One region of the Latilactobacillus parafuchuensis genome, then DNA from elsewhere that is predicted to be linked to it. Evidence: predicted binding sites of a transcription regulator. Region 1 holds the regulator's gene; the other holds the start of a gene.
What was found. Region 1 encodes HrcA, which represses chaperone genes, less so after heat shock. Its sites were predicted from a motif close to TTAGCACTCNNNNNNNNNGAGTGCTAA; they were not measured.

Region 1 (12,265 bases):
TTTTCTTACGTAAAATGCCATTCTATTCAGAATTACCAACCGGTTTCAAAGTCCCACTCTACCCCGTATTACCAATCGTTTCTTGTCTATTATGCGTGCTCTTGATGACGCAATTGCAAGCCGTGACTTGGATGGTCTTCGCCGTTTGGCTCGTGATTGGCCTCATCATCTACTTCACTTACGGTTATCGTCACAGTCAACAAGGTCAAAAACACTAATCGATTGCTAACCAAAACAAAACCCGTTATTATCCAGATTTCTTGGATAATAACGGGTTTTAATTTGACCTTCATTAATAAACGATGACTGACACCGCTTATTTTTTATGTTTCTTATTTAGAATCTTATCAAACAAATTACTGTCTTGCGGATTAACGGAATCGCCACTCGCAACTGCGAACGCTTTAAGCGCATCACGTTGTTTCGCATTTAAGTTATCCGGTGTCACGACTTTAACGGTCACATTTTGATCGCCATTGCCGTTACCGTGTAACTTAGGCACCCCTTTGCCCCGTAATCTAAAGGACGTATGGGTTTGCGTGCCGCTTGGAATCTTCAGTTTAACTGGACCATGAACCGTATTGACTTCAATTTCATCGCCTAAAGCGGCTTGTGCAAACGTGATTGGCACTTCGACATAAATCTGAGCACCATCCCGTTCGAATTCCTTGCTAGGTTCAACCCGGAAAACGATGAACAAGTCCCCATAAGGGCCACCGTTCGTGCCGGCTTCGCCTTGACCTTGAAGACGCATTTGTTGACCATCTTCAACACCTGCTGGCACCGTCACTTTAACGGTATGGCGTTCGTCTTCACGACCGGTCCCACGACAAGTGGTACATTTTTCTTTAATTTCTTTACCAGTCCCACCGCAGACATCACACGTTTCGCGTGACATCATACGACCAAGTGGTGTTTGGCGTTCAACTTGAATTTGACCCGCACCGTGACATTTATGGCACGTCTCCGCGCTCGTTCCAGGTTTAGCACCAGAACCATGACAGGTATGACATTCTGCTTCGCGATTATAGGACACTTTTGTTTCTTTCCCAAAAATTGCTTCTTTGAATTTCAAATCCATCCGGTATTGTAAATCTGACCCTTGACGAGGAGCATTCGGTTGTTGACGACCACCGCCGCCACCACCAAAGAATTGGCTAAAGATGTCTTCAAAGCCACCGCCGCCGAAGCCTTGTTCGCCACCGAATCCACCAAAGCCTTGACCGGCGCCACCGCCGCCAAAACCTTGATCCATACCAGCATGACCGTATTGATCATAAGCGGCTCTTTTTTGCGGATCACTCAAGGCCTCATAAGCCTCAGTGACTTCTTTAAACTTAGCTTCTGCATCTGGGGCCTTATTGATATCTGGGTGATACTTCTTAGAAAGGCTACGATAAGCCTTTTTAATGTCGGCGTCCGAGGCATCGCGTGAAATGCCTAGGACTTCGTAATAATCTCTTTTATCAGCCATTGTGGGCCTCCATTCATTTACTTACTCACGTAAAATCTACCTTAACAAGAATAGCATAATTTTTGGCTTAAAAAAAGCCAAAGCCCTAGACCATACTAGGTTTTGGCCTTTTTTAAAGTACATTATTTCTTGTCGTCATCGTGAACTTCTTCGAAGTCCCCATCGACAGTGCTATCATCAGTCTTAGCATCGGTTGCATCTGCACCTTCAGCGCCGCCTTCAGCTTTTTGAGCTTCTTGGGCTTGTTGATACAATTTAACCGTCAATTCTTGAACAATTTCACTTAATGCATCGCGTTTCGTCTTCATGTCTTCAAGATTGTTTTCTTGTTGTGCTTTGACTAATTCTTCTTTAGCATCTTTTGCTTTTTGTAATTCGTCATCTGAAACTTTGCCTTCAAGTTCCTTCATTGTCTTATCAGTTTGGAAGATTAATTGATCAACATCGTTCTTTAAATCAACTTCTTCTTTACGTTTTGAATCGGCTTCTTCGTTTTCTTGGGCTTCTTTCATCATACGATCGATTTCGTCGTCTGAAAGACCTGATGAACTCTTGATTGTGATTTTTTGTTCTTTGTTAGTGCCTAAATCTTTGGCAGAAACATTGACAATCCCGTTCTTATCAATATCGAATTTAACTTCGATTTGAGGGATCCCACGAGGTGCAGCAGGAATATCAGTCAATTGGAAACGACCTAATGTCTTGTTATCAGCGGCCATTGGACGTTCACCCTGTAAGACGTGGATATCAACGGCTGGTTGATTGTCAGCAGCAGTTGAGAATGTTTGAGCCTTACTTGTAGGAATCGTTGTATTCCGGTCGATTAATTTAGTGAAGACACCGCCCATTGTTTCAATCCCTAATGATAAAGGTGTTACGTCAAGTAATACGACATCCTTCACATCACCTGAGATAACGCCGCCTTGAACAGCAGCACCGATTGCAACGGCTTCGTCAGGGTTGATTGAATGATCTGGTTCTTTGCCAGTCCAGTTTTTAACGGCTTCTTGAACAGCAGGAATCCGAGTTGAACCACCATTTAAGATAACTTTGTCGATATCATTATCTGTTAAACCAGCATCTTTCAATGCGTTTTGAACAGGAATACGAGTACGATCAACTAAGTCAGATGTTAATTTATCAAATTCAGCACGTGATAAAGTCATTTCCAAATGCATTGGGCCGTTATCGCCAGCTGAGATAAATGGCAAGCTGATTTGAGTGCTTGTGACACCAGATAAATCTTTTTTAGCTTTTTCAGCAGCATCTTTTAGACGTTGCATAGCCATCTTGTCTTTTGATAAATCAATGCCATTTTCAGCTTTGAATTTTTCAACTAACCAAGCAATAATGGCGTCATCGAAATCATCCCCACCTAAATGTGTATCACCATTTGTTGATAGCACTTGGAAGACACCGTCGCCTAATTCAAGGACGGAAACGTCAAAAGTACCACCACCAAGGTCATAAACTAAAACTTTTTCTTCTTGTTCAGTCTTGTCTAAACCGTAAGCTAAAGCTGAAGCTGTTGGTTCGTTGATAATCCGTTTAACTTCAAGACCGGCAATCTTACCAGCATCTTTAGTCGCTTGACGTTGTGAATCATTGAAGTAAGCAGGCACTGTAATAACCGCTTCAGTGACTTCTTCACCAAGATAATCTTCAGAGAATTTCTTGATGTATTGGAGAATCATTGCTGAAACTTCTTGTGGTGTATAAGTCTTATCGCCAACTGTGACTTTGTAACCAGCTTCGCCGATATGACGTTTGATTGATGCGATTGTGTCTGGGTTAGTGATTGCTTGGCGTTTAGCCACTTCACCAACTTGGATTTCACCATTCTTGAATGAAACGACAGATGGTGTTGTCCGTGCGCCTTCTGGATTTGTAATAATCTTTGGTTGGCCGCCTTCTAATACGGCAACTGCTGAGTTTGTTGTGCCTAAATCAATACCAATTACTTTACTCATTATTAATTCCCTCTTTTTTTAAATTTTTTAATTAATTATTGTGCGACAACGACCATTGCTGGGCGTAAAACACGGTCTTTCAAATAATAACCTTTTTGGAAAACTTGAACGACTGTGTCTGCTTTTTGATCTCCTTCAACAGCCACCGTTTGGACGGCTTGATGAATGGTCGGATCAAAGGTTTTGCCCGCGGCCTCAATTTCTTGAACGCCGTGGTCTTTTAGCGCGTTAAGCATGTGATCATAAGTCATTTGAACGCCTTTTTTAAGTTGTTCACCATTATCATCAGTTGCTTCAGTTGCTAAGGCCCGTTCTAAATTATCTAAAACAGGTAAAACATCTTTAGCTAACGCTTGACCATCATATTTCAACAAGCTGGCTTGTTCTTTTTGATGGCGGGCGTGCATATTTTTAATTTCAGCTTGTGAGCGTAAATAGCTATCTTCTAAATCGTCATACTTCTTTTGTAAGTCAACTAAAGGTTGATCTTCCACAACTTCTTCAGTGGCTTCTGTCTTATCAGTTTCAACTACTTGCTCCGGTGTTTCAGTGGTTGGTTCCGCTGGTTCAACCGGTGTCTTAGTTTCGTCTACTGATTGGTCTTGCTCTGTCAAACAAACACACTCCTTTAAGTTTGATTATCGTCAAAATCGGCGTAATAATCAATTAGTTTTCTCGCTAATTCTTCACGGAAGACGTCTAATAAACCGATCATCCGTGAATAAGGCATGCTAGTGGGGCCTAATAAAGCAATCAGACCTTGACCATGTTCGCCAACATCGTAATTGACAGTCATCAGACTGTAATTCTTCAAGAGCTCATTGGTCATCTCATCGCCTAATCGGACTTGAACCTGATTGTTGGCACTGCCGGGTGACAAATCCAACAACTTCGCTAAATCGTCTGATTGATTAATGATATTATAGATTGACTTCAGTTGATCAACATCCGCAAACTGCGAGAAGTTCAACAAATTCATCTGTCCACCAACGTATAACCGTTCCTGAGAGGCTTGTTTCAAAACATCATCGAAGATATTCAAGAAACCACCTGGGGAAGCCATGTACTGCGTTAACAGTGCGGGGACTTCCGTCTTCAACTTCTGACTGACCACCGTTAACGGTAGACCGACCAGATGTTCGTTGATAATCCGAATCGCCTTTTCAAGCTCGTCTCCCGAAATATGTTGCGAAATCGAGAAGACTTGATTATCAACCGTCCCGGCACTCGTGACAATAATCGCCATCACCTGGTGATTACTGAGCGGTACCAATCGAAAACCGGTTAAACGAATCTCAGCGACTTCCGGGCCTAACGTAATCGCCGTGTAGCTGGTTAGGTTGGATAAAATATTCGCTGATTGGGACACAATTTCATCAATCTTATGATAACGATGACCAAACGATTGTTGCACCGTCGCGACATCAATTGGATTGAGCGTTGCCGGTTGAATCAGGTGATCTAGATAATAACGATACCCCTTCATCGAAGGCACTCGACCGGAAGAAGAATGGGTTTTTTCAATCAACCCGACACTCTCCAAATCAGCCATGTCATTCCGAATCGTTGCCGAACTGACGTGCATTGGTAATTCTGCCATTAACTTTTTAGAACCCACCGGCTGACCACTCTCGGTAAAAAGACGAATAATTTCTTTAAGAATCATTAATTGTCTTTCGGTCAGCATGTTATCACCTCTTTTTAGCACTTGATTATTACGAGTGCTAATTACAAGTATTAATATAGCAAGAACGTCAAATAAAGTCAAGAATCGGACCGCTTTTTTTACCATTTTCAGCAAAATCGGTCTTGAGGCTGATAGGCGACCAGTCTCCAGTCAGAGCGATGCCAAACAAAGAGGCTGTTCAACCAAAATGATTTGGTTGAACAGCCTTTTTGCATCTAGCTTCGGTTAATGTTCAAAATCTGAGCAGCTCGAACTAGCGCTTATTTTCCTTAACGTGCTTCCCGAACTAGCCTTTTCCGGTTAACTACAAAGCAACAATTATGGGTAAAAACACCCATAATTATCGCTTTTAGGTTAATCCTCAAAGTCTGACCAGTTCGAACCAGCACTTCGTTTCTTTAACGTGCTTCTCAAGCCAGCTTCTTCCGTCTAGCAACATATCACGAATCATGACATAAACCGTCATAATCCGCGATATTAAGCTATACTCAGAAGCTTATCGGCTTGTTCAGCACTTAGTATTCGTCTAACAGAAATTCTTGGAAGACTTCGTTGCCTAGGAACTTGCCGGATTCCGTTAGGCGTAACCAGTCGCCTTCTTGTTTTAAATAACCTTTCGCAATCTGCGTGGCTACGGTATCACCGTAAACGGCTTGGAGTGGCATTTTGAATTTTTCTTGAAACCGTTGGATCGACACGCCTTGCATCGTTCGCAATCCTAAGAATAATTCCTCTTCCATCTGTTCGGTTAACGGTAAGACATGACGTTCAATCACTGGCACTTTATTGTCGTGTAACGGTTCCAGATACTGTTGAATCGGGCCAAAATTATGATAGCGATCTTTGCCTAGATAACCAAAAGCACCCGCCCCAAAACCGAAATACTTTTCATTGCGCCAATACGTTAAATTATGGGCTGATTGATAACCGGGTTTGGCAAAATTACTGATTTCATATTGTTCTAAACCCGCCTTTTGGAAACTATCAATCGCCGCTTGATACATATGCGCTTCGACGTCTTGCGATGGTAAACGTAACTTACCTTGGCGCATTAAATTATAGAATATCGTTTTGCGTTCCAGAATTAACGAATAGGTTGAATAGTGCGGCAAATCAAGCGCCAACGCTTTGGTTAGACTATCCATAAAATCTTCTTCACTTTGATCAGGCAATCTAAAAATCAGATCAATACTGATATTCTCAAAACCGACTTGCCGTGCATTATCAATTGCGCGATAAACATCCGCACTGCGATGAATCCGCCCAATCTTTTTCAGTATTTGATCATTAAACGATTGGACCCCAATACTTAAACGATTGACACCGTTGTCCTTAAGAACCTGCAACTTCGCAGTGTTTTGTAAATCGTTGGGATTGGCTTCAAAGGTGAATTCGCCACCTTTAAATGGTAAATATTGATGAATACCATCTAATAGCCGTTGCAGTTGCGCTGGTGAGAGCGTCGTTGGTGTCCCACCACCCACGTAAATCGTTTCAATGGGTTCATCAGGATGTTCCGCCATTACTAGTTGGAATTCACGGATTAACATGTCGACATAATCATCAACCGGTTGGCCCTCAATAAAAACCTTGTTGAAATCACAATAATAACAAATATGTTCACAAAATGGGATATGGATATAAGCACCCGCCATTTAATTACCCCTCTAATTCTTTAAAATACGCTCGTGTATCAGCTTTATCTTGATGGAGCTGTTCAATTAATTGTGCGGCCGATTCAAACTTCACTTCGCCACGCAAATAGTGGTGCCATTCGACTTTAACCGTTTCATCATAGATGTCGCCGTTAAAATCGAGCAAGTTAATTTCAACCGTGACCGGGTTATCATCATGAAACGTCACGTTGCGGCCAATCGAAGCCATCCCCAGATACCATTGCTCACGGACAAACATCCGGACAGCATAAATGCCAATCCCTGGTAACCGTTCGGGCTGGGTTGCGGCAATATTAGCCGTTGGAAAGCCGAGTTCGCGCCCACGCGCTTCACCGTGAACAACCTCGCCAGTTGTTCGATAAATATACCCTAATAATTGGTTAGCGGCATCAATCTGACCGCGATCGAGTTCTTCTCGAATTAAGGTGGAGCCAATTTTAGTGCCTTGATAATCATGTTCAGCCACCGTTACAATTTCAAAACGGTTCTGTGCGTATGACGCGAGCGTCTGCATATTCGCAACTGCTCTTTGCCCATACGTATAATCAAAACCAGCAACCACCGTATCAGCGTGTAGGGCAACCAAGTATTGATCGACAAACGCTTGGGGTGCAAGCTTCGCGAAAGCTGGATTAAAATGCACGACGTACAAAATATCAACGCCTAAGTCCGCCATCAATTCTTGCTTGCGTTCAGTCGTCGATAAATAACGAAAACTCGCTTCGTTCACGTGACGGTAGACAATCGCGGGATGAATATTAAACGTCATGACCGCTAAAGGCATCTTTTTTTTGCGTGCCACTTTTTGCGCCGTTTCAATCACGGCTTGGTGCGCACGATGAACCCCATCAAAAAAGCCTAACGCTAAAACCACTGGTGTTGGCTTGATTTGAGTGGGTGCATAGGGATGAACTAATTCAATGACTTGCATGTTTTTCACCTGATTTTTTTAATGAGTACCTTGATTTTGTAAATACATTTTAAATGGTCGATAAACGTGGGCTTGACCAGCGTCCAATTGGTAGATGGCTTTAATGTGCCCTTGATAAGTCAATGCTAATTGGTCAGCGGTCTGATTTTCAAACGTTAAGAAAACGCCGTTGAGCACTTTGGCCCATTGATCGTCATCCAATACAACTTGTTCAACATCAGCAAAAACGTGGTCCAACGGAATTAACACGTCGGCTAATTGATTGGCTTCCATTTTCTCCGTTAGTTGCGCGAGCGTCACACAATCTCCGATTTGAATCCCACCACTCTTTAAACGCGTCAAGTCGGACATAACTGCTGGTAATCCTAACTTCCGGCCGAAATCAACCGCGAGCGTCCGAATATAAGTCCCTTTCGAACAACCCACGACGAAGCGAAACTTCTGATGACCAGTCGCTTCATCAAACGTGATTTCACCGTCTAAATCAAATTGAGAAATTGTGATTGATCGTTGGGGCCGTTCAACTGTTTCACCGGCGCGCGCATAATCGTAGAGTCGACGACCATTGACTTTCACCGCCGAAAACATCGGTGGAATTTGAATCGAATCACCTAAGAAACTAGCGAGCGTCGTTTCAATCGTTTCTTTTGATAATGGTTCAGTCATTTTGACTTCTTCGACAATCTCACCGTCTAAATCTTCGGTCGTCGTCGAAAGACCAATCGTGATTTCACCGGTATAAATCTTGCCGGAATGAACCAATTGATCGACCACTTTAGTGGCTTGTCCGATACAAATCGGTAAAACACCGTCCACGTTGGGATCCAGTGTGCCAGAATGGCCCACTTTCTTAGTGTGTAAAATGCGTCGCACTTTAAAGACACAATCACTGCTGGTCATGCCGCGTTCTTTATATAATGGTAAAATGCCGTCCATAATAGTCTCCTTTAGTGAATTAACTGTTTCATTATAGCATATAAAAAGGGCGGCCCCTATTATCGGACCGCCCTTTTTAGCACAGATTAACGTTGTGCTTCGTCTTGATGCAATTTACGCAATAATTCATCGATATGTTCACCATAACGCACTGAATTATCTTGTTCAAAGGTGATTTCAGGAATCTTGTACAACTTAATCCGTTGCCCCAATTCCATCCGAATCAATCCTTTGGCTTTATCCAAACCAGATTGTGCTTTTTCAGCATCACTGGCTAAGTTAGATAAAATACTGTAATAAATTTTAACATGTTGTAAATCACCGGTTAGATTAATATCTGTAATCGTAACCCCTTCAACACGTGGATCCCGTACTCTTTTTAAGAGAATATCGTTCACTTCACGTTGAATTTCTTGTTCAACACGTCCGACACGATGTTTCATAGCTGATCCTCCCGTAAATTAATTATTTAACAGGAACTTCTTCCATCACGTAAGCTTCAATTTGATCATCAACTTTAATATCGTTGTAATCTTCAATTGTTACACCACATTCAAAACCAGTTCCGACTTCTTTAACATCATCTTTAAAGCGTTTCAAGCTTGATAGCTTGCCTTCGTGAATCACGATGCTATCACGAATTAAACGAACGCCACTATCACGTTGGATTGTACCAGAATCAACGATACAACCGGCAATCGTCCCAATCTTAGAAACGGTATAAGTTTCACGAACCGTTAATTGACCGATGACTTTTTCTTCAAAGACTGGTTCTAACATGCCCTTCATAGCAGCTTCGATTTCTTCGATTGCCTTGTAGATGATTCGGTGTAATCGAATATCAACTTGTTCAGAATCGGCTTGAATCTTAGCTTGTGGTGTTGGACGAACGTTAAAGCCGATAATGATTGCGTTACTTGCAGCAGCTAATGTGACATCACTTTCGTTAATCGCACCAACGGCTTCATGAATAATATTCACGCGGACGCCTTCGACTTCAATCTTCCGTAAACTACCGGCTAAGGCTTCACTTGAACCTTGAACGTCGGCTTTAATAATCACGTCGACTTCTTTCAATTCGCCTTGTTTCATTGTTTCAAATAAGTTATCTAATGTGACAGGGTTTGAACGGCTACGTTCTTTCAATAAAGCACGTTTAGCACGTTCTTCACCAGCAGCCCGCGCCGTTTTTTCGTCTTCGAAGACGACGAAACGATCCGCAGCTTGTGGCACATCATTTAACCCAGTAATTTCAACTGGTTCTGATGGGAAGACTTCTTTAACCCGACGACCACGATCATTAGTCATGACCCGGACACGGCCGAAGGTATTCCCAACAACGATTGGATCACCAATTTTTAAAGTCCCTTGTTGAATGAGTAATGAGGCAACTGGCCCCTTACCTTTATCAAGACGGGCTTCAATCACGGTACCAACCGCTTTTTGAGCTGGATTAGCTTTCAATTCAAGCACATCAGCTTCAAGAAGGACCATTTCCAATAATTCATCAATATTTTCACCAGTTTTAGCAGAAATCTTGACGAAAATGGTGTCGCCACCCCAATCTTCAGGAACGAGGCCGTAACCCATTAATTGTTCCATCACGTGATCAGGATTTGCGCCTTCTTTATCAATCTTATTCACGGCAACGATGATTGGTGCCTTCGCTGCTTTGGCATGATTGATAGCTTCAATGGTTTGTGGCATGACACCATCATCAGCGGCAACGACCAAGATGATGATATCAGTAATATCAGCACCACGGGCCCGCATGTTAGTGAAGGCCGCATGTCCTGGCGTATCCAAGAACGTAATTAAACGATCGTTTAAACGTGTTTGATAAGCACCGATATGTTGGGTAATCCCACCGGCTTCGCCATCAGTTACGTGACTGTTACGTAAGTTATCCAATAACGTCGTCTTACCATGATCGACATGCCCCATGATTGTGACAACTGGTGGCCGACCTGTTAAGTTTTCGTCATTCTTAGCTTCAGTTTCAAAGACTGAATCAATATCAGCGATATCGACTTCAACTTTTTCTTCTGATTCAATACCGTAATCAGTCGCTAATAATTCAATCGTATCCTTATCAAGTGATTGGTTCATGTTAACCATAATGCCTAACATGAATAACTTCTTGATAATTTCAGCTGGTTCGCGATGAATCTTCTTAGCAATATCTGCCACGTTCATGCCTTCAGAGAAGATTAATACTTCTGGTAATGGCCGATCTTTACGTTGTGGCATTTCCTTCTTAGCAGCATTTTGATCCGCTAATTGTTGCTTACGAGTCTTCTTACGACGCTTGTTGAAACGTTGTTGGTTATTACCATAACTGTTGTAACCACCGCCTCGTTTCTTATCTGGGCCGAAGTTCTTAGGCTTGCTAGCAGCAGCAGTTGCTGGTTTTGCAGCTGGCCGACTAGCACTAACCGTATTAGATTGCATCTTATTTTGCATTTCTTGAGCTGTCACTGGCTTGTTAGCTGGGCGGCTCGTGTTGTTACTTGGACGGTTATTCGTCGTGTTAGGACGGCTTTGGCCATTTTGGGCTGGGCGGTTATTCGTCGTTGGACGAGTAGTACCAGCACCAGCTGGTTTGCTTGCACTTGCTGGACGGCCGTTACTACTGTTAGTAGCACCGGGACGAGCAGCTGGCCGTGGCCGGTTGCGTTGTTCGCGACGTTTCTTTTCATCAGCTTCGCGTTGTTCGCGTTGTTGTTGAATCCGTTCTTGGCCCCGTTGACGACGTGCGTTAGCTTGTGAGATTTGTTCTTGCAAACTCATTGGCTTGTTAGCACTTGCTGGGCGGTTGTTCCCGTTGGTTGGACGGCTGCTCCCGTTATTAGGACGACTTTGGTTGGTAGCGCCATTCCGATTATTGGTTGGACGGGCTTGACCATTATTAGGACGCGCATTGCTCGTTGGACGGCTTTGGTTCGTATTATTAGGACGAGCTTGGCCGTTTGATTGTTGCGTACGCGTTGGTTGGCCTTGTTGTGGCCGTTGAGTTGTTGAATGATGCGTTGGTTTCTTGTCGGCTTCTGGTCGACGACGAATGGCAGCTTTATTAATCTTAATCTTACCACTTTCTGTTTTTTCACCAGCTTGATGATGCGTTGCTGGCGCCGTTTTTGGTGTGATTGGTGCTGCGGGTTTAACAGCAGCAGGTTTAGCCTCTGCTTTAGGTGCTGTTGGCGTTGCAGTCTTAGGCGCAACCGTCGTTGTTGCCTTTGGTGCTGCAGTTGGTGCTTTTTGAACGGGTGCTTTAGCCGCTGGTTGATTCTTTGAAAAAGCCGCTCTTAACGTCTTTTCTTGACCGTCATCAATAGAGGCCATATGATTTTTAAAATCATAGCCCTTCTTTTCAGCAGTTTCCAATAAATCTTTACTTGATACATTAATTTCTTTCGCTAGTTCATAGATACGTTTTTTACCCATATCTTCACGCTCCTTTATTATCCCAGTAGCGTTATCATCTTTTTGGCAAACCCAGCATCCATAACGGCGATCGTGGCGCGATGTAATCCAATTGCTTGGGTTAATTGAGCCGCCGTGTACGCCTCAGTGGTTGGGATTTCGTAGAAA
Region 2 (12,265 bases), 800 kb from region 1:
AAACTTTTACCGAGTGGATTGCCCAAATTATCCAACACGAAGTTGACCATTGTGAAGGGATTCTGATTTAGATTTAAAAAACGATAGGCAATTGATAACGTGCTTTCGAGTTGCAACAACTTCCGCTTAATCTAAAATAACCGATAATCTTAAGACCAAGATTACCGGTTATTTATAATTAATGCTCAGTTGCTGAACGCAACTCAACGCACTTAGTTTTTTAACGTGCTTTTGAGTTGCAACAACTTCCGCTTAATCTAAAATAACCGATAATCTTAAGAACGAGATTATCGGTTATTTATAATTAATGCTCAGTTGCTAACCGCAACTCAACACACTTAGTTTTTTAACGTGCTTCTCAGCCAACTTTTTTGACGCTCTAATTGACGAAAGCCACCCATTGCTGGGTGGCTTTCTAATTAATTTCGCATATTAAATTGTAACATAATATTCTGGGTATCAAGCTTGCTGATACCACCATTAAACACGTTGGTTTAATGTTCGGGGCAACTTCACTAGAGTTGCATGATTTTAATTTAATTCGATTATGTTTAATTCTTGTGGTTCTAAATATTTTCTCGTTTAAACAGCGTAAGCCGCCTCTTTACACTACTTGTAACTCCAGGGTTACTCCAGTTTGATTAAAGTCTTCAAATAATACTTGATTCTACAGTGATAAGTGCTGATTAACTGTTAACAGTATAACATATTTTAAAGTTTGACGCAAAATCACTAAATATTTTCAGAAAAGAGGCTTTCCATTTGACCAAAATTGACCTTTGCTGTAAAATTTGATTTATAGATTTCAGAGTGCTTAAACTCTGGTTCATATAAGGAGGCAATTCAATGTTAGTACCTACAGTTATTGAACAAACGTCACGTGGCGAACGTTCATACGATATTTATTCACGTCTATTAAAAGACCGGATTATTATGCTATCTGGTGAAGTCAACGATCAAATGGCAAACACCATTATTGCACAATTACTTTTCTTGGATGCCCAAGATTCTGACAAAGACATTTCAATTTACATCAACTCACCCGGTGGTTCTGTCACCGCTGGTTTAGCGATTATGGATACGATGAACTTCATCAAATCTGATGTTCAAACCATCGCAATGGGCATGGCTGCATCAATGGCGAGTGTCTTATTATCAGCTGGGACCAAAGGCAAACGTTTTGCCTTACCTAACTCAACCGTCTTGATTCACCAACCTTTAGGTGGCGCCCAAGGCCAACAAACTGAAATCGAAATTGCTGCGCGCGAAATTTTGAAAACTCGGAAACGTTTAAATCAAATTTTAGCCGACAATTCTGGTCAAACGTTTGAAAAACTACAACAAGATACTGATCGTGATAACTACATGACGGCCCAAGAAGCCAAAGATTATGGTTTGATTGACGATATCATGATTAACCAACCTAAATAACCACTACTAAAAAAGCCAATTCTTCGCGGAATTGGCTTTTTTAGTTCATAATTTTTTAAGACGATCCCCATTTTTGCTATACTTGGTTAGGAATCAAAGGAGGCTTTTAAGATGGATATTAGTGTCATTAAAGCAGACAAAGTCACGATCGACGGCGGCATTGTACTGGGGGCCGAATCAGCGCCGATTACGACCGTCGAATTTCTAAATTTGGCTTGTCCTTATTGTCGTAAATGGTTTTATCGTTCGGATCAACTCTTAACCCAAGCCGTTAAAGCAGGTCGCGTCCGGCGGATTATTAAACCCTTAAACAAGGATAAAGATGATTTACAACTGGGTAATTTAGCCCACACCTATTTACCGTTTGACCAACCGGAAACGGCCGTCAACGCGATTCGTTTCCTATACACACACCAACCCACTTGGCGCCCCGACTTAGCGCCCAATGAACTTGATTTGTATCTTAAACAGAATCTAAAATTGACCCCTCAAAATAATCAAGCGGTCTTAGCTGCGATTGAACACGAAGCACAAACGGCTAATATTCAATTTGTCCCTACGATTATTCTCGGTCAACATATTTTTGATGAATCAATTGATCTGACCGAATTAGAACAATTAATTTCGCAATAAGCACCAAAAAAGGGTCTAACCAGAGTAGTCAACTACTGATCTGGTTAGACCCTTTTTATAGCGACCTATTAGAAACGGCCTTCTTCAACCTGAATCGCATTTAAATGACGTTCGACTTCATTCATACTTTGGCGTAATTCATGATATTTATCGCTTGAAAAATCTAAATAGTTGGTACAACCACCAACGCGTTCGTAGATTTCATCTTTTTGATCTTCAGCTTTTTGCGTTAATGAGACATCAACGCGGCGTTCATCATCAGCTGCTCGGTTACGATTAACCCAACCATCAGCTTCTAGACGTTTCAATAGCGGTGTTAAGGTGCCACTATCAAGTTCTAGATGATGTCCCAACTCTTTAACCGACATCGTGCCATGTTCCCATAACGCTAGCATCGCGATAAATTGTGGGTACGTTAACCTAAACGGTTTTAAAACCTTTCCGTAAAAGTGATTGTACGCCTTTTGCGCACGATAAATTGAAAAGCATAATTGTTCATCTAATAAAACTGGTTCAACCATATTTCTTCCTCCAATTAATAGTGTCCACTGGTAAGCATATCATATAGAATTAAATTGCATAAGTCAAACTGGACCAACAATTAAATTGTACACCTTTATATGACGCCTTGCTGATAATTTTCTGCTAATTGATTTAATTTTCTTAAGCGGTGATTAATGCCAGATTTAGAAATCGCCCCGCTTGGCATCCGTTCGCCAAGTTCTTTGAGCGTAATATCTGGGAATTCCAAACGTAATAACGCAATCTCGCGGAGTTTAACCGGTAGATTATCCAAACCGATAGTGTCTCTTAAATATTCGATATTTTCGATTTGTTTCGTCGCCGCATCGATTGTTTTATTTAAATTGGCCGTTTCACAATTAACCAGGCGATTCACCGAATTCCGCATATCTCGGACAATCCGGATATCTTCAAACTTCAACATTGCATTCGTCGCGCCCACTACCTGTAAGAAATCCGCAATTTTTTCGGCCTCTTTCAGATAAGTAATGTAACCACTCCGACGTTCCGTGGTTTTGGCGTTCAAGCCAAAGCGATTCATCATCTGTGCAATATCTTGATTATGTTCTTCATATAAAGAATAAATTTCCAAATGATAACGACTGGTTTCAGGATTATTGACCGAACCACCAGCCAAAAAAGCTCCCCGTAAATAAGAGCGGACCCGTTGATCCTCGTTAATGACATCCTCCGAAACCTGGGTATGAATCGTAAAGCCATCAGCTTCAACAATGTTTAAATCGTTGAGCACTTTGTTCGTTCCGTATTTTAATCGTACGATATATTGATTATTTTTCTTTAACTTCATCTTACGACGCACTAATAGTTCTGATTCAATCTGATAATTTTGCCGTAACAAACTATAAATTCGACGAGCAATCGCCGGATTTTCAGTCTGAACATTTAAAACAAATTGATGATTCATCAAACTTAACGAACCATTCATCCGAATCAAAGCCGCTAATTCTGCCCGCGCGTGTTCTGGATGAACTTCTAACTGGGTTAATTCCTTCTTGACCTCACTAGCGTAAGAAGCCATCCTTATTCACCTCGTTTAGCTGTATTCACCTGAAAAGCCAAGTTCATAATTTCTTGAACGACTTTTTGACCATTATGAAAAACGCCATGGTTGCGTAATTCCAAAAAATTATCGGAAATGACCCGACAACCCAATTGACGTAATCCTTTAAAATCATGTTCAACCGGCCATAAAATTTCATCATATTTCTGATGATCTAAATAGTTTTCTGGCACGCGGCCGGTATTGACTAACACGGTATCCACAAAATTTTGTTGCAAATGTTCATTTAATATCCGAACATGATCAGCATCCGTAAAACGTTCGGTTTCACCCTTTTGGGTCATGATATTACAAATATAAATAACTTCTGCCTTTGTTTGGGTAACGGCTTGTCCTAAGTTTTCAATCATCAAATTCGGTAAGATACTCGTAAATAGACTCCCCGGACCTAAAACAACCACATCAGCAGCCATGATCGATTCAATAACTTCGGGCATCGCCGTTGGTTGGCCTTCACCGTCATCAGCGGTCTTCGTCACCCAAACGTGTTCAATCTGTTTGCGCGCGGCTGAAATTTCAGATTCGCCCACTAATTGCGTGCCATCTGTAAACCGGGCATTCAACGATAATGCCACATTGGCGGCCGGATAAACGTGCCCATCAACTTCCATCATTTCGGATAACCGTTGTACCGCATCGAATATGCCGGATTCCATTTCAGATAACGCCGCAATAATCAGATTGCCAATCGCATGGCCCGAGAAAAAGGCATCGTGTGATTTAAACCGATATTGAAAAATATCCAAGGTTAATTGTGGTAAATCTGATAAAGCGACTAAAACATTCCGAATATCACCCGGTGGCACGACGTTGATGTAATCCCGAATGACGCCAGACGAACCGCCATCATCAGCGACCGTCACAATCGCAGTCGCATCCGCGTTTTGTTCCCGTAAACTCTTCAAGATAACGGGGAGTCCGGTCCCACCACCAATCACAACCACTTTAGGCTGACGACCTTTAATCACCCGAATAATGCGATTTGCGGCTGTCATGACCGATTCACCGTTTCCTTTCGTTTCTTCATATCCCGATGGGTCACATCAACTGGGTAGTCGACAGCTAAATCATCGGCCAACCGTTGTGCTAACGCGACAGAGCGGTGTTGCCCACCCGTACAACCAATCGCGATGGTCACGCTGGTTTTACCTTCTTCTAAATAGCCGGGCATGATATCTTTCAACATCCCGCTCAGTTGTTGATAAAACTTCTCGGTTGCGGGTTGCGCCATCACATAATCACGCACTGGCGCATCTAAGCCGTTTAATTCTTTAAATTCAGGCACATAATAGGGATTGGGTAAGAACCGGACATCCATCACGATATCGGCATCAATCGGTAACCCATATTTAAAGCCAAACGACATGACTTCAATATGGAATGAGGGATTGTCACTGGTTTTAAAAACGTGAAAAATTTGTTCGCGTAATTGACGTGGTGACATCGCTGACGTATCGACCACCATCTGCGCACGGTTTCGAATTTCAGTCAATAAGGCGCGTTCTTTGCGAATCCCGTCCATCAACCGGCCTTCCATCGCTAACGGATGAGACCGACGCGTTTCTTTATACCGTGAGACCAATTCTTCGTCTGACGCATCTAAGAAGAGAATTTTAGTGGTGACAAACTGGGTATTGTCCAGATTAGCTAACATTTCAATAATTTCATCATAAAAAGCACGCGACCGTAAATCAATGACGAGCGCAATTTTAGTGACCTTACCCGATTCTTTAACCAGTTCCCAAAACTTGGGTAACAAGGTGGGTGGCATATTATCCACACAGAAATAACCTAAATCTTCAAAACTTTGCATGGCAACGGTTTTACCGGCGCCGCTCATTCCTGTAATCACGACTAAGTTCAATGTATCTGTCATCCTACCACTCCTCATTTATCGCTTTGCTCATTGTAACATTCCTGGTGTGTCTTTGAAAGCGAACACACCTTATTTAGCCATGTTAATCAATAAAAAAAGTTAGCCAACAGGTAGACCATTGACTAACTTTTCAATTTAATTTTTCTGTGTTAACCATTGTTTCTTGGTTAGTTTCGTAAAATGTTCTTGTCTGGTATCGTCCAAGATTGGATTATACATTTCATCAACCGTCAGGGCTGGTTGAAAGCCGAGTTTAGCTTGAGCCCGTTCTGATTGGTGATTACCGTCATAGTAACCACACCAAATATTGGCCAAGTTCAAAGCCTCGAAACCATGTTCAATTAAGGCCGCCATCGCTTCTGGGATTAAGCCCTGACCCCAGAATGGCACGCCGATCCAATAACCAATTTCAGCATCATCGGCGCCCATAAAAAGTTGTCCATCGCCGGCGCTAATCAGTTCTAGCCCGACACTGCCAATAGCTTCGGTTGGATTGGCTTTTAACGTAACAGCATAGACCTCTGGTTTCATTAGATATTGTTCAATCAACTGACGGCTATTGGCCACGCTGGTGTGCACCGGCCAACCCGCGATCGGCCCAATCTTAGGATCTTTCGCATATTGATAGATGGCTGACGCATCATCTGGGGTAAACGGTCTTAAAATTAACCGTTTTGTTTCAATGATCATATTTGTTTTTCCTCCGTTTTAATGAGTTGACGTTTTCAATTAAAAATCATTTAAAAAAATCGGTCTATCCCGCAACTTAGGGATAGACCGATTTTAAATTTACATCCGTCGCGCAAAAGCAATGACGATAGCGTTAACCCCTAGAATGGCAAAATAGAAACCAACTAAAGTCGCTAACGTGACCGCTGTCACAACTGGATTCATCAAGAGCAATAAGCCGACGACAATCCCTAAAATATCTAAGATTATTGAAACGACGTATAAAAACAGATTGAACTGTTTTAAATGACCGACGTTTAATAAACCAACAATCGCATCCACTAGGAACCAAGCCGCAAAGACGTAGCTAATGCTAATAATACCGACCGGCACGTTGAAGATGAACAGGAACCCTAGAATAATATCCAAAATGGCATTAATCAACATCAAGGTTGCCCGAATGCCGGTATCTTCACGTAAATGACGATACGCGCTCAACTTGGCAATCCCACGAATAATCGCAGCAAGTGCAATCACCATCACAAAACCAGATAAAGCAACGCCGGGTTTCTTAAATAAGAAATAAGCCACTACTAGAAAAATCACACCAGTCATCAGTTCTGACCAATCAAATTCCCAATCATTCTTTCTAAACATACACTTCACCCCATACAAATTGATACCCTTATCATACTTTTTTTAACGCAAATGCTCAAGTCAGAGTGTTAATTTATTGATCTGCTAATGTTCGTTGCATGTCGCGTTTTAGAATTGGCTTTAAATATTGCCCCGTATAACTATCGGCTACTGCGGCAATTTCTTCCGGTGTCCCAGTCGCGACGATTGTTCCACCTTTGTCGCCACCTTCAGGCCCTAAGTCAATCACATAATCGGCAGTCTTGATCACGTCAAGGTTATGTTCAATCACTAAAATCGTATTGCCTTCATCAACTAACCGTTCCAAAACAACTAATAAGCGTTTGATATCATCAGTATGCAAACCAGTGGTCGGTTCATCCAAGATGTATAAATTTTTACCGGTTGATTGTTTTTGGAGTTCCGCTGCTAACTTCATCCGTTGGGCTTCCCCACCGGAAAGTGTCGTGGCCGATTGACCTAACGTCACGTACCCTAAACCGACATCGACAATGGTTTGTAATTTACGCGCAATCTTCGGAATGTTTTCGAAGAAGGTCGTAGCTTCTTCAACGGTCATCGCTAAAATCTGCGCGATGTTTTTACCTTTGTAAACGACTTCCAACGTTTCAGAATTATAACGACTTCCATGACAAACTTCACAAGGCACGTACACGTCTGGCAAGAAATTCATCTCGATCTTAATAATCCCGTCACCCTTACAAGCTTCACAGCGACCGCCTTTAACGTTAAAACTAAAGCGGCCCTTCTTGTAACCGCGTAACTTTGCTTCATTAGTTTGGGCAAATAAATCTCGCATGTTATCGAAGACACTCGTATAGGTCGCCGGATTACTCCGCGGTGTGCGACCAATTGGACTTTGATCGATATCAACAAGCTTCTCAATGTTTTGATAACCGGTCAGTGTTTTATATTGACCCGGTTTCGCCGAATTGCGATTAATCTTTTGCGCTAAGGCTTTCTTTAAAATTGTATTCACTAACGTTGATTTACCAGAACCGGAAACCCCAGTCACCGCAATAAAATCACCTAACGGAAAATCAACGGTTAAGTCTTTCAGGTTATTTTCAGCCGCACCGGTCACCCGCAATTTCTTACCGTTGCCTTTACGGCGCTTCAACGGCACTGGTACGTATTCCTTACCCGCTAAATACCGACCCGTTAACGACTTCGGATTTTGTTCAACTTCAGTTGGGGTCCCCGCAGCCATCACGTGACCGCCCAATTCACCGGCGCCGGGTCCGATATCAATCAGATAATCAGCCGCGCGCATCGTATCCTCATCATGTTCAACGACGATTAACGTATTCCCTAAATCACGCATCTTCTTTAATGAACCAATTAATCGGTCATTGTCGCGTTGATGTAAACCAATCGACGGTTCATCTAAGATGTAGAGTACACCGGATAAGTTAGAACCGATTTGAGTCGCCAAACGAATCCGTTGAGCTTCCCCACCGGATAACGTCCCAGCCGAACGACTGAGCGTTAAGTAATCCAAACCGACATTCATCAAGAAAGTCAAGCGATCGTGGACCTCCTTCAAAATTGGTTTCGCAATCATACTATCTTTTTCGGATAATGTTAAAGCTTCAAAGAATGGTAACGCCTCTTTAATCGCATTCGCAGACACGGCCGCAATATCTTGTCCTCCAACCTTAACCGATAAGGCCTGGCGATTTAAACGCGCGCCGTGACAGGTTTGACAGGTTAATTCAGTCATGTAGGTCCGCATCTGAGTCCGCGTGAAATCACTGTTAGTTTCGCGATAACGCCGATTAATATTACTGATGACCCCTTCAAATGGTACATCCACATCGCGGACGCCACCAAAATCATTCTCATAATGGAAATGGAATTCTTTGCCTTGCGAGCCGTTTAAAATGAGCTCTTTTTGTTTGGGCGTTAACTTGCTAAATGGCCGATCCATATCGATTTTAAACGAGGTGCACGCCTGTTCCAACATCTGTGGATAATATTGGGAACTAATCGGATTCCACGGTGCAATCGCGCCTTCTCGCAACGTCTTAGTGGTATCTGGAATCACTAAATCAGTATCGACTTCTAGCTTTAGGCCCAACCCGTCACATTCGGGACACGCCCCAAACGGTGCGTTAAATGAGAAGAGTCTTGGTTCTAGTTCGCCTACCGTAAAGCCACAGACTGGACACGCATAATGTTCAGAGAATAACAGTTGTTCGCCATCAATCACATCCGCGGTCGCATAACCTTCAGATAACCGTAAAGCCGCTTCGAACGAATCAAATAAACGAGAACGAATGCCCTCTTTAACGACAATCCGATCCACGACAATATTAATATCATGTTTTTTATTCTTATCTAATTCAATCTCGGTGCTGACGTCCATGACTTCACCGTCAACTTGCACCCGCACATACCCTTCGCGTTGAATCTTTTCAAAAACTTTTTTATGTTGACCTTTTTTAGCGCGAATAATCGGCGACATAATCTGTAACTTCGTCCGTTCAGGCAATGCTAAAACCCGATCAACCATCTGTTCAACCGATTGACTGCTAATTTCAGTGCCATCGTTGGGACAGATTGGATGACCGACCCGCGCCCACAACAAACGCAAATAATCATTGATTTCGGTCACTGTGCCGACCGTTGAACGTGGATTTTTGGAGGTCGTTTTTTGATCAATTGAAATCGCTGGACTCAACCCATCAATCGAATCGACGTCCGGTTTATCCATCTGACCTAAAAATTGACGCGCATACGCTGACAAACTTTCAACGTAGCGCCGTTGTCCTTCCGCGTATAAGGTATCAAACGCCAAGGAACTCTTCCCCGAACCTGATAAACCGGTAATGACAACCAGTTTGTCCCGCGGAATTGTGACATCAATATCTTTTAAATTATGCGCCCGCGCGCCGTGAATAACGATCTTATCGTTTGCCATATTCTACCTCTTTTAATCAATTTCACTCTTTAATTCTAGAATCGTATCCCGCAAAGTAGCGGCTTGTTCAAAGTCGAGTTTCTTAGCGGCCGTTCTCATTTGTTCCGTCAAGCGTTCAACCATTTCCCGTTTTTCAGCCTTCGACATACTATCGAAATCAACCTCATTGGTCATCTTAATATCTTCAGGATGATCGACTGATTGCACAACTGAAATCGCATCACGAACCGGTTTAATGATCGTGGTTGGTGTCACGTCATGTTTCAGATTATAAGCTTCTTGAATTTCACGGCGCCGTTTGGTTTCACTAATCGCTCGTTTCATTGAATCTGTCACTTTATCCGCGTACATAATCACTTCACCATGCGCATTTCGAGACGCCCGCCCAATGGTTTGAATCAAGGAACGATCACTGCGTAAGAAACCTTCTTTATCCGCATCTAGAATCGCGACTAACGACACTTCGGGTACGTCAATCCCTTCACGCAACAAGTTAATCCCGATTAAGACGTCAAACTTGCCTAAACGTAAATCGCGGATAATTTCAGTTCGTTCTAAGGTTTTAATATCACTGTGTAGATAACGGACTTTAACGCCTAACTCTTTCAGATAGTCGGTTAAATCTTCGGCCATCTTCTTGGTTAACGTGGTGATAAAGACCCGTTCATCTTTTTCAACCCGCTGATTAATCTCGCCGACTAAATCGTCAATCTGGCCCATAATTGGCCGGACCTCGATATTCGGATCTAATAAGCCGGTTGGTCGAATAATCTGATCGATTTGCAAATCGGTTTGTTCCGCTTCGTAAGGTCCTGGCGTTGCGGAGACGTACATAATCTGATTGACGTGTTTCTCAAATTCAGGCAAGGTTAGTGGCCGATTATCCAACGCACTTGGTAAACGGAAACCGTAATCAATCAACATCTGTTTCCGTGCGCGATCGCCGTTATACATCCCACGAATCTGCGGCATCGTCACATGCGATTCATCAATCATCATGATGAAATCTTTGGGGAAGAAATCGATCAAAGTATACGGTGGTTCGCCAGCTTGGCGATCTTCCATATGGCGTGAATAATTTTCAATTCCGGAACAATACCCCATCTCTTGCATCATTTCTAAATCATAATTGGTTCGTTGTTCAAGACGTTGGGCTTCCAATAATTTATTTTCAGCATTCAACTCTTTCAAACGATCAGCTAGCTCCGCCTTAATACTCTCAATTGCCCGTTCCATCTTCTCATCATTGGTCATAAAATGCGTCGCCGGGAAAATCGCCACGTGTTGGCGCTCACCTAATACTTCACCGGTCAAAGCATCCACTTCGACAATCCGATCAATCTCATCGCCAAAAAATTCAACCCGCATCGCGTGATCATCGCGTGAAGCCGGGAAAATTTCAACGACATCGCCCCGGACTCGGAAACGGCCCCGTTGGAAATCAATATCATTGCGTTCAAACTGAATATCAACTAATTGGCGCAATAAATCATTGCGTTCAATCGTCATCCCCGGCCGAATCGATAAAACATGATCTTGATATTCTTTAGGATCACCCAAACCAAAGATACATGAAACCGACGCAATCACAATCACATCGTTGCGTTCCAACAATGAACTCGTGGCTGAATGGCGCAATTTATCAATTTCATCATTGATGCTCGAATCCTTTTCGATATAGGTATCACTGGAAGGCACATAGGCTTCCGGTTGATAATAATCATAATAACTCACGAAATATTCGACGGCATTATCGGGGAAGAATTGTTTAAATTCACCGTATAGTTGGCCGGCCAAAGTTTTATTATGCGAGATAATCAGCGTTGGCTTGTTTAAATTCTTAATCACGTTCGACATTGTAAAAGTCTTACCAGTCCCAGTCGCGCCCATCAACACTTGCGCCTTAGCACCCGCTTCAAAATTCTTAGTCAGGGTCTCAATAGCGGCTGGTTGATCCCCGGCCGGCTCATACGGGGCCACTAATTTAAATTGGTTATTCTCTTGTCGATCAATCATCAAAAGCCTCCAGTCCAATTATGCTCGCGACAAAAGAAGTTTGGACAATAAATTGCCCAAACTCTCCTTAAATCGTCTGATGTTCTTTAAGTCATTCACTATTCTAACATACCGAACATATTTTCGCCACACTTACGATTAAGCCTAATTTGATAGGGTTTGGCGGACCAGTTGGGTTAACTTCCCACGGTCGGCAAAATCCTCGCTTAAGAGATCCGGTAGCATTTCCTGAATGAAATAGCGGGCACTTGCCAGCTGTTGATACTGCATAATCGTTTTAAGACTTTCCGCAAAAATTTCGAGAAACGCATTTTCCGGATTACCTTTTTCAATTTCGCCGAATGATTCATATAAAAGATCAATTTTATCAGCAACTGATAGGAGTTGGCCTTCTAAGGTTTCATCTTTACCTTCGCTTAAACGTCGGCGATACCGTTCTTGTAAAAAATCTGGAATT

Region 2: clpP (ATP-dependent Clp endopeptidase proteolytic subunit ClpP) is a predicted target of HrcA. The motif match lies at 791-817, and genes of this name have one in related genera.

The regions. Positions count from the first base shown of each region.
Region 1 covers NZ_CM143875.1:1,713,058-1,725,322, reverse strand. Annotated here, with positions in the region: gene ACVPPQ_RS08485 (APC family permease) at 1-218, shown strand, start outside; gene dnaJ (molecular chaperone DnaJ) at 317-1,474, opposite strand; gene dnaK (molecular chaperone DnaK) at 1,597-3,444, opposite strand; gene grpE (nucleotide exchange factor GrpE) at 3,480-4,058, opposite strand; gene hrcA (heat-inducible transcriptional repressor HrcA) at 4,073-5,131, opposite strand; gene hemW (radical SAM family heme chaperone HemW) at 5,647-6,786, opposite strand; gene ribF (riboflavin biosynthesis protein RibF) at 6,791-7,738, opposite strand; gene truB (tRNA pseudouridine(55) synthase TruB) at 7,757-8,674, opposite strand; gene rbfA (30S ribosome-binding factor RbfA) at 8,761-9,117, opposite strand; gene infB (translation initiation factor IF-2) at 9,140-12,118, opposite strand; gene ACVPPQ_RS08435 (L7Ae/L30e/S12e/Gadd45 family ribosomal protein) at 12,136-12,265, opposite strand, start outside.
Region 2 covers NZ_CM143875.1:259,004-271,268, forward strand. Annotated here, with positions in the region: gene ACVPPQ_RS01495 (peptide deformylase) at 1-71, shown strand, start outside; gene clpP (ATP-dependent Clp endopeptidase proteolytic subunit ClpP) at 847-1,431, shown strand; gene ACVPPQ_RS01505 (DsbA family protein) at 1,543-2,064, shown strand; gene ACVPPQ_RS01510 (MarR family winged helix-turn-helix transcriptional regulator) at 2,133-2,585, opposite strand; gene whiA (DNA-binding protein WhiA) at 2,681-3,625, opposite strand; gene ACVPPQ_RS01520 (gluconeogenesis factor YvcK family protein) at 3,628-4,662, opposite strand; gene rapZ (RNase adapter RapZ) at 4,659-5,543, opposite strand; gene ACVPPQ_RS01530 (GNAT family N-acetyltransferase) at 5,679-6,233, opposite strand; gene ACVPPQ_RS01535 (HdeD family acid-resistance protein) at 6,333-6,869, opposite strand; gene uvrA (excinuclease ABC subunit UvrA) at 6,943-9,792, opposite strand; gene uvrB (excinuclease ABC subunit UvrB) at 9,805-11,808, opposite strand; gene ACVPPQ_RS01550 (YfbR-like 5'-deoxynucleotidase) at 11,953-12,265, opposite strand, start outside.